DNA from 2 places in the Streptomyces sp. NPDC001663 genome. Region 2 is predicted to be linked to the other one. Evidence: riboswitches for the same ligand, from Rfam matches in the RefSeq annotation. Region 2 holds a riboswitch; the other holds the start of a gene.
The links. Region 2 has a riboswitch for cobalamin ahead of ACFY1L_RS39375 (ribonucleoside-diphosphate reductase subunit alpha). Riboswitches for the same ligand answer to the same signal wherever they lie in the genome.
Positions count from the first base shown of each region.

Region 1: another riboswitch for cobalamin. It lies ahead of ACFY1L_RS43855 (cobalamin biosynthesis protein); the one in region 2 lies ahead of ACFY1L_RS39375 (ribonucleoside-diphosphate reductase subunit alpha).

Region 1 is NZ_JBIAUR010000018.1:187,575-195,197, forward strand. Features, by position in the region: gene cobN (cobaltochelatase subunit CobN) at 1-1,895, opposite strand, end outside; gene ACFY1L_RS43850 (cobyric acid synthase) at 1,892-3,403, opposite strand; gene ACFY1L_RS43855 (cobalamin biosynthesis protein) at 3,400-4,338, opposite strand; cobalamin riboswitch at 4,438-4,580, opposite strand; gene ACFY1L_RS43860 (hypothetical protein) at 4,716-4,943, opposite strand; gene ACFY1L_RS43865 (anion permease) at 4,978-6,225, opposite strand; gene ACFY1L_RS43870 (lysozyme) at 6,379-7,128, opposite strand; gene ACFY1L_RS43875 (class II aldolase/adducin family protein) at 7,325-7,623, shown strand, end outside.
Region 2 is NZ_JBIAUR010000015.1:68,596-76,218, forward strand. Features, by position in the region: gene ACFY1L_RS39360 (putative Ig domain-containing protein) at 1-850, opposite strand, end outside; gene ACFY1L_RS39365 (nucleotidyltransferase family protein) at 1,088-1,708, opposite strand; gene ACFY1L_RS39370 (ribonucleotide-diphosphate reductase subunit beta) at 1,736-2,749, opposite strand; gene ACFY1L_RS39375 (ribonucleoside-diphosphate reductase subunit alpha) at 2,749-5,109, opposite strand; cobalamin riboswitch at 5,233-5,369, opposite strand; gene ACFY1L_RS39380 (GNAT family N-acetyltransferase) at 5,426-5,929, opposite strand; gene ACFY1L_RS39385 (NACHT domain-containing protein) at 6,086-7,623, shown strand, end outside.

The DNA of each region.
Region 1 (7,623 bases), on a different contig from region 2:
AACTCGTCGAACTCGCCGTCGTCCGGCTGCTCGTCGACATGCAGGTCGTGGTGCAGCTCGGCCGCCTTGACCAGCGTCCAGATCTGGGCCCGCACGGCGGGCGCCTTGGTCGGGTCCAGGTCGGAGACGAGCGCATACTCGTCGAGCAGCTGCTCCAGCTTGGCCAGATCGCCGTACGTGTCGGCACGGGCCATCGGCGGTACGAGGTGGTCGACGACCGTGGCGTGCCCGCGCCGCTTGGCCTGGGTGCCCTCGCCGGGGTCGTTGACGATGAAGGGGTAGATCAGCGGCAGTTCACCGAGCACGGCGTCCGGCGCGCAGCCGCCGCTGAGCCCGAGTCCCTTGCCGGGCAGCCACTCCATCGTGCCGTGCTTGCCCATGTGGACGATCGCGTCGGCGCCGAAGCTGTTCTCCAGCCACCGGTACGCCGCCATGTAGTGGTGCGAGGGCGGCATGTCGGGGTCGTGGTAGATCGCGATCGGGTTCTCGCCGAAGCCGCGCGGCGGCTGGATCATCACGACGACGTTCCCGAACTGCAGGGACGCCAGCACGATGTCGTCGCCGTCGACGTACAGCGAACCCGGCGGCTCGCCCCATGCCTCCAGCATCCCGTCCCTGAGCTCCGGGTCGAGCTTGTCGAACCACGCCCGGTAGTCGGCGAGCGGCACCCGCGCGGGCGCGGCGGCCAGCTGGTCCTCGGTCAACCACTCGACGTCGTGACCGCCGGCCTCGATCAGCCGGTGGATCAACTCGTCGCCGTTGTCGGGGTATTCGGTGAGCGAGTACCCGGCGTTCTTCAGGGCGTCCAGTACCTGAACAGCCGACGCGGGCGTGTCCAGACCGACCGCATTGCCCACTCGCGAGTGCTTGGTCGGATAGGCGGTGAAGACGAGCGCCAGCTTCTTGTCCGCGTTCGCCTTGTGCTTCAACTGCGCATGCCGTACGGCGATTCCGGCGACCCGTGCGGCCCGCTCGGGGTCGGCGACGTAGACCGGGACGTCGTCCGGGCCCTGTTCCTTGAAGGAGAACGGCACGGTGACGAGCCGCCCGTCGAACTCCGGGATCGCGACCTGCATCGCCGCGTCCATGGGGGAGAGCGCGGCGTCCGACTCGTCCCAGGCCGCGTGTGAGGACGTAAGGCAAAGTCCTTGCAGGACAGGCACGTTGAGGTCGGCGAGCGCGCCGATGTCCCAGGCCTCCTCGTCACCGCCGGCCGACGCCTGCGAGGCGTGGGTGCCGCCGGCAGCCAGGACGGTGGCGACGAGGGCGTCCGTCCGGCCGAGGGTCTCGTACAGCCCGGCGTCCGCGCCGCGCAGCGAACCGCAGTACACGGGAAGGGCGTTGGCGCCTCGCGCCTCGATCGCGTCACACAGGGTGTCCACGAAAGCGGTGTTGCCGCTCAGCTCGTGCGCCCGGTAGAAGAGCACACCGACGGTCGGCCGGCCCTCGACGAACGGACGCTCGCCGTGGACGCCGTACTCGGGCATCTTCTGCGGCTCGACGAACCCCTCGCCGGTCAGCAGCACGGTGTCGGAGAGGAACCGCGCGAGCTCGGTGAGGTTGGCGGGCCCGCCCTCGACGAGGTACCTCAGCGCCTCCGCCACGACACCGGCGGGCACCGACGACTCGGCCATCAACTCCGCGTCGGGCACTGCCTCCCCGCCGAGCAGCACGGTCGGGATGCCGGAGGCCTTCAGCGCGGCCAGCCCGTCCTCCCAGGCCCGCTTTCCGCCCAGCAGCCGTACGACGGCGATGCCGGCGCCGGCGAGGAGACCGGGGAGTTCCCGCTCGACATCCACCCGGGTGGGGTTGCCGATCCGGTAGTCGGCATCGGAAGCGGCCCGGGCCGCCAACAGATCCGTGTCGGCGGTCGACAACAACAACACTGTGCTCATGCGGGTGCTCCCGGTGGGATGAAAGGCAGTCCTTGCGGCGCGCCGGACTCGATGAGCCGCCACAGCGCGTCCGTGTCCGCGTGCTGTTCGATCAGGTCGCCGAGCCGGTCGAGCTGCTCCTCGCGCAGCGCGGCGAACGAGGTGTCGTGGGCCGGCACGAAGCGGCGGCCCGCGGCGGCGGCCACCTCGCGCAAAAAGGCCCGCCGGAAGCCGTCCGACTCCAGCGAACCGTGCCAGTGGGTGCCCCAGGTCTGTCCGACGCGGCACCCGTCGAGGAAGGGTTCGCCCCCGTGGATGTCGGCGACCCCGTGATGGATCTCGTACCCCTCGACCAGCTCGCCGAGGGCCTCGCCCACCGGCCGGGTGAGGGTCTTCTCGCGGGCGAACCGCACGTGGACGGGGAGGACGCCGAGCCCGTCGACGGACCCCTTGCGGCTCTCCACCTCGTCCTCGATGCGCTCGCCGAGCACCTGGAAGCCGCCGCAGATGCCGAGCACGGGCCGCTGCTCGGCGGCCCTGCGCACGAGGGCCTCCGCAAGACCGCGCTCCCGCAGCCACTCCAGCGCGCGGACGGTCCCCCGGGTCCCCGGAACGACGACGAGGTCGGCGTCGGCCAGCTCCTCGGGCCGGTCCACGAACCGCACCACCACACCCGGTTCGGCGGCCAGGGCGTCCACGTCGGTGAAGTTGGACATCAGCGGAATCGCGCAGACCGCGACCCGCAGCACGTCCTCCCCGACCGGCGGGGCGACGTTCGACTCCCGCACCGTCCCGCGAAGGGAGACCCGCAGCCCGTCCTCCTCGTCGATGCCGAGGCCGTGCCGGAAGGGCAGAACGCCGTAGGTGTACCGCCCGGTGAGCCCGTGCAGCATGTCGAGCCCGGGGTCCAGGAGGCTGACGTCCCCGCGGAACTTGTTGACGAGGAACCCGGCGACAAGCTCCTGGTCCTCGGGCGAGAGCAGTGCGACGGTCCCGAAGAAGGACGCGAAAACACCACCACGGTCGATGTCCCCGACCACGAGCACGGGCAGCCGCGCATTCCGCGCGATCCCCATGTTGACGATGTCCGTCCGCCGCAGATTGATCTCGGCGGGAGAACCGGCCCCCTCACAGATCACCGCGTCATACGTGCCCCGCAATTCGGCGAGACAGTCGAGAACGGTCCCGAGCAGTTTCTGCTGCCGCCCCCCGTGATACCCCCGGGCACTCAGCTCACCGACGGGCTTCCCCATCAGCACGACCTGACTGCTCTGCTCACCACCGGGCTTGAGCAGCACCGGATTCATGAGCGCGGAGGGCTCGATCCGACAGGCCTGCGCCTGCATGGCCTGTGCCCGCCCGATCTCCGCACCCTCGCGCGTCACGAATGAGTTGAGGGACATGTTCTGCGCCTTGAAGGGCGCGACCTTGACCCCCTGCCGCACCAGCCAACGACAGATCCCGGCGGTGACGACACTCTTGCCGGCATCGGAGGTGGTACCGGCAACGAGAAGACCACCGCCGGTCATGACCTGCGTCCCTTCACGAGACGGGCGGCGACACCGACGCCGAGCGCGAGCAGACCGACGCGCCTCGAGAGGCGTACGGCCCGTTCGATGTCCGGTACGGCGACGGTGTGCCCCTGCGCGTTGAGAACGGGCCGGTGCTCGACCCGCCCCCCGTACGACAGGGTCCCGCCGAGCCGTACCCCCAGAGCTCCCGCGAACGAGGCCTCCACGGGCCCGGCGTTGGGGCTCGGATGCTTCCCCGCGTCCGTACGCCAGGCGCGTGCCGCCCCGCGGGGATCGTCACCGGAGACCGTCGCCAGTACGGCGGTCAACCGGGCGCCGGGCCAGCCGGCAACGTCGTCGAGCCGCGCGGACGCCCACCCGAACCGCCGGTACCGGGCCGACTTGTGACCGACCATCGCGTCGAGGGTGTTGACGGCCCGGAAACCGAGCAGCCCCGGCACTCCACCGACGGCCCCCCACACCAGCGCCCCCACCACCGCGTCCGACGTGTTCTCGGCAACGGACTCCACAACCGCCCTGGCGATCCCGTCGGCGTCCAGCGCCTGCGGATCCCGCCCGCACAGATGCGGCAGCCGGGCGCGGGCGGCCTCGACGTCCCCCGCCTCCAGGGCACGCCCGATGCTCCGGGCCTCCCGTGCGAGCGAAGTCCCCCCGACCACGGCCCAGGTGGCGGCGGCGGTCAGCGCTACGGAGGCGGTACGGGAAGGCCGTACGAGAGAAGCGGCCAGGGCGCCGGCAGAGACGGCACCCCCCACGCACACGGCCGTGTGCAGCGCCCCCCACCCCCGGTGGTCCCGCCACAACACCCGCTCCAGGGCACCCGCGGCCCGCCCGAACGCGGCGACCGGATGCCCGCGGCGCGGATCGCCGAGGAGGTGGTCACCGAGAAGGCCGGCGGCGGCGCCGTACGCGAAGACGCGATCGGCACGCATCGGCTCAGCCGGCCGTGGGGTCGGTCAGAGCTCGGGCGTTGAACCTCAACAGGCAGCCGCGCATGGCGATATGTCCTCACTCAGGGTGTCCGCGCCCTGGTTCGACGAGACCGGCGGTGAGAGTTCCTGGCTCCCGGGACTTCCTACCCCGGTGACAGTGGCGGGACCGCGCCGGACTTGCACCGGCTTCCTCTCTTGCCGCCGTAGCTGGCCTCGGCAGTCCACCATGCCCCCGAACGGCAGTCAACTTGCCGTTGACCTGCGACGGGAGAGTGTGCTGAGGCCCACATGCGAGGGTCGCAGTGGTCACGGAAACGCGTGGTGCCGGGACGGATCACCGTCCCGGCACCACACGTGGAGCAACTACGGCCGCAGGCTCAGCCCTTGGCCATGATCAGGTTGATTCCGTACGCCACCGCCGCCGCGCACCCCGCGAAGCACACGTACGCGCCGGTGACCGCGAGGGTCGCCGAGTCGCCCTGTGCCACGGCCCGTTCGCGGCGGGACAGGCCCATGACGCCCAGGGTGAACAGGGCGACGAGGCCCACGGTGACCGCGAGGCTGACGCCGAAGACGGAGCCCAGGGCTGCCCAGTCGATCTTCATGCTGCTTCTCTTCCTTCGTACCGGGTGGGCGGGCTCAGACCGTCGCCGCGGGCGGGGCGGCCGGGTCGGGGGCGGTGGCCGGAGCGGCCGGGGCGGGGATCGTGGCCGTCAGGTCCTCGGTCACGCCCGTGGGCGGCTGGGTCACGGCGGCGATCGCCGTGGTCACCACGCCGGCCGGCTCCTCGGTCTCGTTGACGTTCGAGGCGTCGACGACCTCACGGCGGGAGATCTTCCAGATGGCCGCGCTGGAGCCGATCAGGAAGACGGCGACCACGCCGGTGCCCCAGTCGCCGAGGTCGGTCACGGACTCGGCGAGCGCACCGACCAGGGCGGCGGCCGGCAGCGTCAGGACCCAGGCGACCAGCATCCGGGTCGCCGTGGACCAGCGGACCACGCCGCCCTTGCGGCCGAGGCCCGCGCCCATCACCGAACCGGAGACCGAGTGGGTGGTGGAGAGGGAGAAGCCGAGGTGGGAGGAGGCCAGGATGACCGTGGCCGCGCTGGTCTGGGCGGCGAAGCCCTGCTGCGGCTGGAGGTCGGTCAGGCCCTTGCCCATGGTGCGGATGATGCGCCAGCCGCCGAGCCAGGTGCCGAGCGCGATGGCGAGACCGGCGGAGAGGATGACCCAGGTGGGCGGGTCGGAGTCGGGGGCGACGACGCCGCCGGCGACCAGGGCGAGGGTGATGATGCCCATCGTCTTCTGCGCGTCGTTCGTGCCGTGCGCGAGGGAGACCAGGCCGGCCGAGGCGATCTGGCCGGCGCGGTAGCCCTTCTCGGCGGCCTTGCCGTCGGCCTTCTTGCCCAGGGTGTACGACAGCCGGGTCGCCAGCATCGCGGCGAGGCCCGCCACGATCGGGGCGGCGAGCGCCGGGATGAGCACCTTGGTGACGAGCACGTCGCCGTGGACCGCGCCCATGCCGGCCGAGGCGATGGTGGCACCGATCAGACCGCCCATCAGGGCGTGCGAGGAGCTGGACGGGAGTCCGACGAGCCAGGTCAGCAGGTTCCAGAGGATCGCGCCGACCAGGGCCGCGAATATGACCTCGGGACGTATGCCGTTCTCGTCGACGAGACCCTTGGAGATCGTGTTGGCGACCTCCACGGAGAGGAAGGCGCCCACAAGGTTCAGCGCGGCGGACATGGCCACCGCGACCTTGGGCTTGAGTGCACCGGTCGAGATGGTGGTGGCCATCGCGTTGGCGGTGTCGTGGAAACCGTTCGTGAAATCAAACGCGAGTGCGGTGATCACCACAATCGCGAGGATCAGCGAGAAGTTTTCCATTTACCCAGGCAATCGTTCGTAGTCATCGGTCGGTTGACCGTAGGAAACCTGAGTGAACGGAAGATGAACTGAGGGCGGCTGTGGAGTGTCTGGAACGGGGGGTCGCCGCTCCGCCCGGTTCGGCGGCCCCCCGGGTCCCTCGTTGCCCCTTGGCTAGTAGCCCCGGGCGAACTTCTTCAGCTGGGCCTGGGACCCGTTGAAGAGATTTTGATCACCCGGCAGGCTGCCGCTGTTGTCGTACTGCCAGAAGCTCCAGAACGACCAGCCGGCCGGCAGCGATCCCGCGTCCGCCGAGTTGTGGCGGGCGAGCCACAGTGCGTGGTTGGAGGCGAAGGCGCGGCTGCTGCCGGTGCACGTGTTCCACCAGTGGGTGGTCGTGTAGATCACCGGGCGGCGGCCGGTGAGCCGCTTCACCTCGTTGCTGAACGACTTGATCCAGTTGACCATGCCGGCCTTGCTCAGGCCGTAGCACCTGTGCTTGGCGTCGTACGGGTTGTATTCGATGTCGAGCGCGGGCGGCAGAGTCCAGCCGTCCGCACTCCACGCGCCGCCGTTGCGCACGAAGTAGGCCGCCTGGGTCCGGCCCGAGGACTTGTTCGGCAGCGCGAAGTGGTACGCGCCGCGGATGATGCCGGCGTTGCGGGCGCCGTTGTACTGCTGGCCGAAGTACGGATTGCGGTAGTTGGTGGACTCGGTCGCCTTGACGTAGACGAACTTGGCGCCCTTCGCCTTCGCGCTCGACCAGTTGACGTTCTTCTGGTGCGAGGAGACGTCATGTCCCTTCGGCAGGCTCGCGGCCGAGGCCGGCAGCTCGGCGAGCGCGGTCCCCCCGGCGACGAGCGCCGCCACGGAGACCGCGAGGACGCGGTTGCGGCGGCGGGACGGTTTGCGATCACGGGCCATATTTCCCCCCGGAATGGCGACGTGCACGACAAATCAACGGGAGATTACTGGAAGATCGTTGAATGCTGGGCGATCTCAGGCCAAGCACGAGAAGAAAGGGATATGTTCCTATATGTGGTCTTTCGGAGGCCGGTCTTCCGCCCTAAAGTGCCCCGGCCCCGCGGCGGGTTGACGGTGCGCCTGGCAGGATCGCGGCATGGCTGAGCAGCGACGCGACCAGCGGGACGAACGGGATGCGCGGGAGGGTGCACGGGATGTGCCCGAGGGGCGGGGGAGGGGTGTGGGCGCCGAGGAGGCACGCGCCTGGCAGGCCCTCGTCGCCACCGCCCGCCGCACGGTCGCCGACGGCCTCGTCGTCGGCACCTCCGGCAATGTCTCGGTCCGCGTCGGCGACACCGTGCTGGTCACGCCCTCGGGCCTGCCCTACGACCGGCTCACGCCGGACGACGTCACCGGCGTCGACCTCGACGGCCGTCAGGTGCTCGGCACGCTCGT
Region 2 (7,623 bases):
TGCCGCCGACTGCCGTCACGTACTGGGAGGTTGCGGGGTACTCGGCGCCGTAGCCGGAGTCACCGGCGGAGACGGTGATCGCGACACCGGGGTGCTTGAAGTAGGAGGTGTCCTCGCTGGTCTGGGAGGAGGACTCGTCGCCGCCCCAGCTGTTGGAGACGAACTTCGCGCCGAGGGCGACGGCCTCGTTCTCGGCGGTGCCGAGGTCGGAGTCGGTGGCGGAGTTGGCCTCGACGAGGATGATGTTGCAGTTCGGGCAGACGGCGCTGACCATGTCGATGTCGAGCGCCTCTTCGCCGGCCCAACCGGTGTCGTTGGTGGGCAGCGAGATGGTGGAACCGGTCTGACTGACCTGCTTGAAGCAGCCGTTGGCCTTGGTGCAGGCGGAGAGGCCGTACTGCGAGCGGTAAGTCGCGAGGTCCGACTCGGCGTTGGGGTCGTTGTACGCGTCAACGACGGCAACTGTCAGCCCTGATCCACCCGTTGAGGGCAGGTTGTAGGCGCTGTGCAGGTTGGCCGGGCTGAGGCCGGAGGGCGCGGCGGCGGCGACCGCGGAGGCCAGCCGCTGCTTGATGTCGGTCCTGCGCTGGGCGAAGCAGGACGCGCTACCGGGGGCCGCGGTGGCGCACAGGTGCGTGGTCGGCACCTTCTGGCCGGCCTTGCCGGTCGAGTGGAACGTCTGGCGGTCGGGGGAGGTGAGGGCCTTGGCGTTCTGGGTGACGCGGGTGGTGTGGGTCGCCGCGGGCGCCGCGTGCGCGGGTGCGGCGACGAGTCCGGCGAGACCGAGGGCGAGGGCGGGTATGGCGGCGGTCAGGAGTCTTCGCAGACTCCGTCGGGGCTTATCACGCATGGGGGTACTGCCTCCGTCGTTGGAGTGGGGTTCTCGACGCTGGTGGCAGGCCTGTGACGCGCGTAGCGGCGGCGGTGCGCGATGCCGTCATGGGCATGACACTTTGATCGTCCTGTGCCGGTGTTGTATGTGCATGACAGGACGGCCAGAAAGTAGCGGGCGGCGAGGAGCCCGGAACAGATGGGCCGGAAGAACTTTGCCGCTCCGTGGGAGGTCCATGGCCGACCGATGGAGGCCCTATGGACCCTCCATGGACGAGCCCCGCCCGGGCCACTCCAGCACCCTCAACTCCGGCCACTGCTCCCGCCAGCGCGCGGACTTGGCTTCGTATACGGAACGCGGGGCGAGCACGGGGTTCGGCCGCACGACGAGATTGAAGACGTCGGAGAGGCCGTGCGGCGCATAGACCCGCCACCGGCCGCCGGTCTCCAGCCGCACGCCCAGGCAGCAGGTCGTGGCGGCGAAGCTGTCGATCGCCGCCTCGCTCGACTCGTACGGCGGGCACGGCACCCCGAACTTGTCCTCGTACCAGAGGTGCACGCGCGCCTCGTTGCGGATCTCGACCTCGGCCGGGAGATCGGCGAAGATCTCCCGGCCGGCCTTGATCACGGCGTCCTCGGCCTCCCAGGACAGATCGTCGGCGTCGAAGTAGAAGACGTCGTAGTCCTTGATGCCGGCGGTGGGCGGCCGGTCGGTGACGACGTTCCAGACGGTCTGGAAGAGGCACCCGGCGGTGAGATACCAGCCGGGCAGCTCCATCGTCGCGGTCCGCCCCAGGACCTCGGTCAGCACGCTGTTGCGGGCCAACACCGCGCGGAGGGAGTCAAGTTGGTCGTCGAGAGGGAGGCGGCTGATCATCCTCCTGGCTTATCACAGCCGGGACCGTCAGAAGTCCTCGTCGAAGTCGACCGTGCCCTCCACCGCCACCTGGTACGCCGACGGGCGGCGCTCGAAGAAGTTGGTCAGTTCCTGGACGCCCTGCAGCTCCATGAAGGAGAAGGGGTTTTCGGAGCCGTACACCGGAGCGAAGCCGAGGCGGGTGAGGCGCTGGTCGGCGACGCACTCGAGGTACTGGCGCATCGAGTCGGTGTTCATGCCGGGCAGTCCGTCACCGCACAGGTCGCGGGCGAACTGCAGCTCGGCCTCGACGGCTTCGTGCAGCATGTCCGTCACCTGCTGCTGGAGCTGGTCGTCGAAGAGCTCCGGCTCCTCCTTGCGGACGGTGTCGACCACGTCGAAGGCGAAGGACATGTGCATCGTCTCGTCCCGGAACACCCAGTTGGTGCCGGTGGCCAGGCCGTGCAGCAGACCCCGGCTGCGGAACCAGTAGACGTATGCGAAGGCGCCGTAGAAGAACAGGCCCTCGATGCATGCCGCGAAGCAGATCAGGTTCAGCAGGAAGCGGCGGCGGTCGGCCTTGGACTCCAGGCGGTCGAGCTTCTCCACCGAGTCCATCCACTTGAAGCAGAACCCGGCCTTCTCGCGGATGGAGGGGATGTTCTCCACCGCCGCGAAGGCCGCCGCGCGGTCCTCCGGGTCGGGGAGGTAGGTGTCCAGGAGCGTCAGGTAGAACTGGACGTGGACTGCCTCCTCGAACAGCTGGCGGCTCAAGTACAGCCGTGCCTCGGGGGAGTTGATGTGCTTGTACAGCGTCAGGACCAGGTTGTTCGCGACGATCGAGTCGCCCGTCGCGAAGAAGGCCACCAGGCGGCCGATCAGGTGCTGCTCGGCGGGCGTCAGCTTCGCGAGGTCGGCCACGTCCGAGTGGAGGTCGACCTCCTCCACGGTCCAGGTGTTCTTGATGGCGTCCCGGTAGCGCTCGTAGAAGTCCGGGTAGCGCATGGGGCGGAGGGTCAGCTCGAAGCCCGGGTCGAGAAGGTTCTTTTCGGTGGAGCTCATTACTGGCAGGCCTCGCAGGACTCGGGGTTTTCAAGGGAGCAGGCGACCGCGTCGGGGTCGGCGGCCTGCTGCACGGGGAGGGTGGCTCGGGCCGCGCGTGCGATGCGCGTCGCCGGGCGGGAACGCAGGTAGTACGTCGTCTTCAGACCCTGCTTCCAGGCGTACGCGTACATCGAGGAGAGCTTGCCGATGGTCGGCGTCTCCAGGAACAGGTTGAGGGACTGGGACTGGTCCAGGTACGGAGTGCGGGCCGCCGCCATGTCGATCAGACCGCGCTGCGGGATCTCCCACGCCGTGCGGTACAGCGCCCGTACGTCGGCCGGGATCCAGGTGAAGTCCTGCACCGAGCCGTTGGCTTCGCGCAGCGCCTCGCGGGTGCGGGCGTCCCAGACGCCGAGGTCCTTCAGTTCCTTCACCAAGTACGAGTTGACCTGCAGGAATTCACCGGACAGCGTCTCGCGCTTGAAGAGGTTGGACACCTGCGGCTCGATGCACTCGTACACGCCCGCGATCGACGCGATGGTGGCGGTGGGGGCGATCGCGAGGAGGAGCGAGTTGCGCATGCCGACCGCGGCGACACGTTCCCGCAGTGCCGCCCAGCGCTCCGGCCAGGTCGGCTCCACACCGTAGTGGTCGGGGTGCAGGACGCCCCGTGCCGTACGCGTCTTCTCCCAGGCCGGCAGCGGGCCGTTGCGCTCGGCGAGGTCGGCGGAGGCCTCGTACGCGGCGAGCATGATGCGCTCGGCGATACGGGTGGACAGCGCCTTGGCCTCCGGGGAGTCGAAGGGCAGGCGGAGTTTGAAGAAGACGTCCTGCAGGCCCATCGCGCCCAGGCCGACCGGGCGCCAGCGTGCGTTCGACCGGCCCGCCTGCTCGGTCGGGTAGAAGTTGATGTCGACCACGCGGTCCAAGAAGGTGACGGCCGTGCGGACCGTCTCGTCCAGCCGCTCCCAGTCGATGTCCTGACCGGCCACGAACGCCCCCAGGTTCACCGAGCCCAGGTTGCAGACCGCCGTCTCGCCGTCGTCCGTGACCTCCAGGATCTCCGTGCAGAGGTTGGAGGAGTGGACGACATGACCCGGCTCGGCCGTCTGGTTGGCGGTGCGGTTGGCCGCGTCCTTGAAGGTCAGCCAGCCGTTGCCGGTCTGCGCGAGGGTGCGCATCATGCGGCCGTAGAGGTCGCGGGCGGGGATGGTCTTGCGCGCGAGACCCCCGGCCTCGGCCTTCCGGTAGGCCGCGTCGAACTCCTCGCCCCACAGGTCCACCAACTCCGGTACGTCGGCGGGGGAGAAGAGGGACCACAGCTCGTCGGCGTTCACCCGGCGCATGAACTCGTCCGGGATCCAGTGCGCGAGGTTCAGGTTGTGCGTACGGCGGGCGTCCTCACCCGTGTTGTCACGCAGCTCCAGGAACTCCTCGATGTCGGAGTGCCAGGTCTCCAGGTAGACCGCGGCGGCACCCTTGCGCCGGCCGCCCTGGTTCACGGCGGCCACCGAGGCGTCGAGGGTCTTCAGGAACGGGACGATGCCGTTGGAGTGCCCGTTGGTGCCGCGGATCAGCGAACCGCGGCTGCGGATACGGGAGTAGGCGATGCCGATGCCGCCGGCGTGCTTCGAGAGACGGGCGACCTGGTGGTAGCGGTCGTAGATGGAGTCCAGCTCGTCCAGCGGGGAGTCGAGGAGGTAGCAGGACGACATCTGGGGGTGCCGGGTGCCCGAGTTGAAGAGGGTGGGGGAGGAGGGGAGGTAGTCGAGGCGGCTCATCAGGCCGTAGAGCGCGGCGACTTCGTCCACCGACCGGCTGGTGTCGTCCTCGGCGAGGCCGCTCGCGACCCGGAGCATGAAGTGCTGGGGCGTCTCGATGACCTTGCGGGTGATCGGGTGCCGCAGGAGGTAACGGCTGTGGAGGGTGCGCAGGCCGAAGTAGCCGAAGCGGTCGTCGGCCTGGGGGTCGACGAGGGCGTCGAGGCGGTCGGCGTGCACGCGGACGAACTCCGCCGTGCGGTCGGCGATGAGGCCCTCGCGGTGGCCGACGGCGACGGACTCCGTGAACGACGTGACGCCCTGGGAGGCGGCCTCGGCGGCGATGCCGATGGTGAGGAGCCGGGCGGCCAGCCTGCTGTACGCGGGGTCCTCGGAGATGAGGCCGGCGGCCGCTTCCGTGGCCAGTTCGCGCAACTCCGCCTCGTCCGCGCGTGCGGACCGACCGCGCAGTGCGGCCGCGGCGACCCGGCCGGGGTCGGCGTCGGGGAGGTCGGCGGTCAGCTCGGTCAGGGTCCGCAACAGGGCGGTTCCTGGACCGTCTTCGGCCACAGGGGCGGTCGTGGTCGCTGAAGCCGGTTCGGCTGGCGCGATGGTCACGTGGGGCTCTCCCTCGCTCGGCAGTGGGCCTGAGGGAGGGCAGGGGGCAGCACACGAGCGCGCACGGCGTCGCGTCCACCGGCCCACTCCACGAGGCCCGGACGTCGGAGCACCCGGGCCACGGTGGCCGGGCGCACTGTCGGCAGGTCCTCGGACTGACGCTCGTACGTGTGCGAACACGCATGAGTACACCGTTGCGGGACAGTTCCGGATTCGCACCGGATTCCCCTGCGGCGACAGCGAGCATGAGCATACATCTTGTGCCGGGTGGGGGGAGCACCCCCATATGTTGTGTCGCGGCTGACTTCGGAGCGTGTCAGAGCGTCAACTCATAGGTGATCAGCGTGAAGTCGACGCCCGCGATCGGCTTCCAGTCGCGCCCGGGGGCGCGGACGAAACCGGCGCGTTCGTAGATGCGGTGGGCGGTGTGCATGATCGGCTGGGTGGACAGCACGATTCCGGTGCAGCCCTCGGTGGCCCTGGCCCGGTCGACGCAGGCGCGGACGAGGGCCTCTCCGGCGCCCCTGCCCCGGGCTGCCCGGTCGACGGCGAGCATTCGTATCTCGGCCTCTCCGGGGCGCGCGAGGTCCGCCATGGGGCCGCCGGACGGGACGTAGGTGACGCCGCCGAGGAGTTGGCCGCCCTGTGTGGCCACCAGTACGTCGGCTTCGGCCGCCCGCTCGGCGACGTCCTTCAGCTTGTCGAGGTACCAGTCGCTCTCGCCGAAGGTGAGGAGGCCGTCCTGGAGGTAGGCCTGGGCGGTGATCTCGCCGAGGGCCTCGTACTCGCCGGGTGCCACCGGCCGGATCACGATGTCCATGGGCTCGAGTGTGCCGGACGGGTACGACGGCGGGCTCGGGGTTTTCCGCCGAGGGCCGCCGGGTTGCAGGCCGTCCGGGGAGTGCTTCCATGGAGGTAGGCGTCGGCGCCCGCGGATCCCTCCGTTTCGAGAGCCCTTCTCGGAAGGAGACGCACGATGACGAGGGTCGTCCGTCACCCGCCCGGCAGGGAGCGGCCGCGGAACGCGCCGATGGCGACACTGGCTCCGAGGCGAGCGGGCAGCTGGGCCGGACGCGGTTTCGCGGGCCACTGGCACACCCTGACGATCCGTCTGGAGGCCCGCCGCGGCACCGCCCGCCCCAAGAAGTGGCGCCGAGGGATCTCCTACACCAACGTCACCCGGGCCATCTGGCTGGTGGCCCTGCTCGCGGTGCTCGCCTGGTGCGCGGAGGGCCTGTACATCCTGATCACGAGCGATACGACCAGCTTCGAGAAGTGGCGGAAGGACAATCAGGGCTTCGAGACCGCCATGCGCTTCGTCGGCCCGGTGCTCACCGCCTCGATCGCCGCAGCGCTCTTCCTGTTCTGGTGGTACCGCTGGACCAAGCGGCGCTATCTCACCAAGGCACAGGTCGACCCCAGCCGGCTGGTGCCCACCGCCGGACCGGACACCGCCGAGATCGTGGGCCGGGAGGAGATCGCCCAGGTTCTCGCCGAGCGGCTGCGGGAGCGCGACACCCGGCGGCCCTATCTGCTGGTCGGCGGTGTCGGCGTGGGCAAGACCGCCGTCCTGGTGCGGCTCACCGAACTGCTCGCCCGGCAGAACGCCGTGCCCGTGCCGATCCGGCTGCGGGACGCGACCGACGGGACCGACCTGAACTTCGAACGCATGGCCAGGAAGCGTTTCGCCGACGAGGCCCCCCGCGGCATCCTCGCCCGCACCAAGACCGAGCGGGTCTGGCAGCAGCTGCTCGCCGACGACAAGCCGGTCGTCATCGCCGACGGACTGGAAGAGGCTCTCCTCGGCGACGGCCACCAGCAGAACCGGGACAACATCATCCGGCGGGCCATCGAGCGCGCCCACCAGGAGAAACTGCCCCTCGTCATCGCCTCCCGGCCGCACAGCCCGCTGGAGAGCACCTCCGCCGCGATCGTGGAGCTGGAACCGCTCAGCGAGGAGGAGGCCCTGCGCTTCGTCGGGGCGGACGTCCCCGAGACGGACGAGCGGCGCGTGGACTGGATCGTGGAGACGGCGGAGGTGACCGAGTCGCCCGTCTATCTGCAGATCGCCCGCGAACTGCACCGCCACGGCGCCCTGGAGCACGACCGGCCCGACAACGATCCGCAGCACATGAACACCCGCAGCAGGGACCGCGGCACGCTGCGGCTCTGGCTGCTTCAGACGTGGGACGAGGCGCTGTGCGAGGGTCGGCTGCGCGAGGAGGTGGCGCTGGCCCCGCAGGAGCGCCGCGACACCCTCGAGGTAGTCTCCGCCCTGGCGTGCGTCGGACTGCTCCAGGACAAGCTGGAGGTCGGCTTCGGGGAACTGCTCGACTCGGACGTCCATCCCGGTCCGGCGCGGCGCGCACAGGTCCGGGCAGAGCATCTGTGGGCCGGCCGGCGCGGCTTCGACCGGTACGGCAGGCGCGGGAACGTCTTCTCCGAGTGGCACCGACAACAGATCTGGGACGTGCTCTGCGAGCGGCTCGGCGAGGAGGAGAGGCGGCGGCTGCT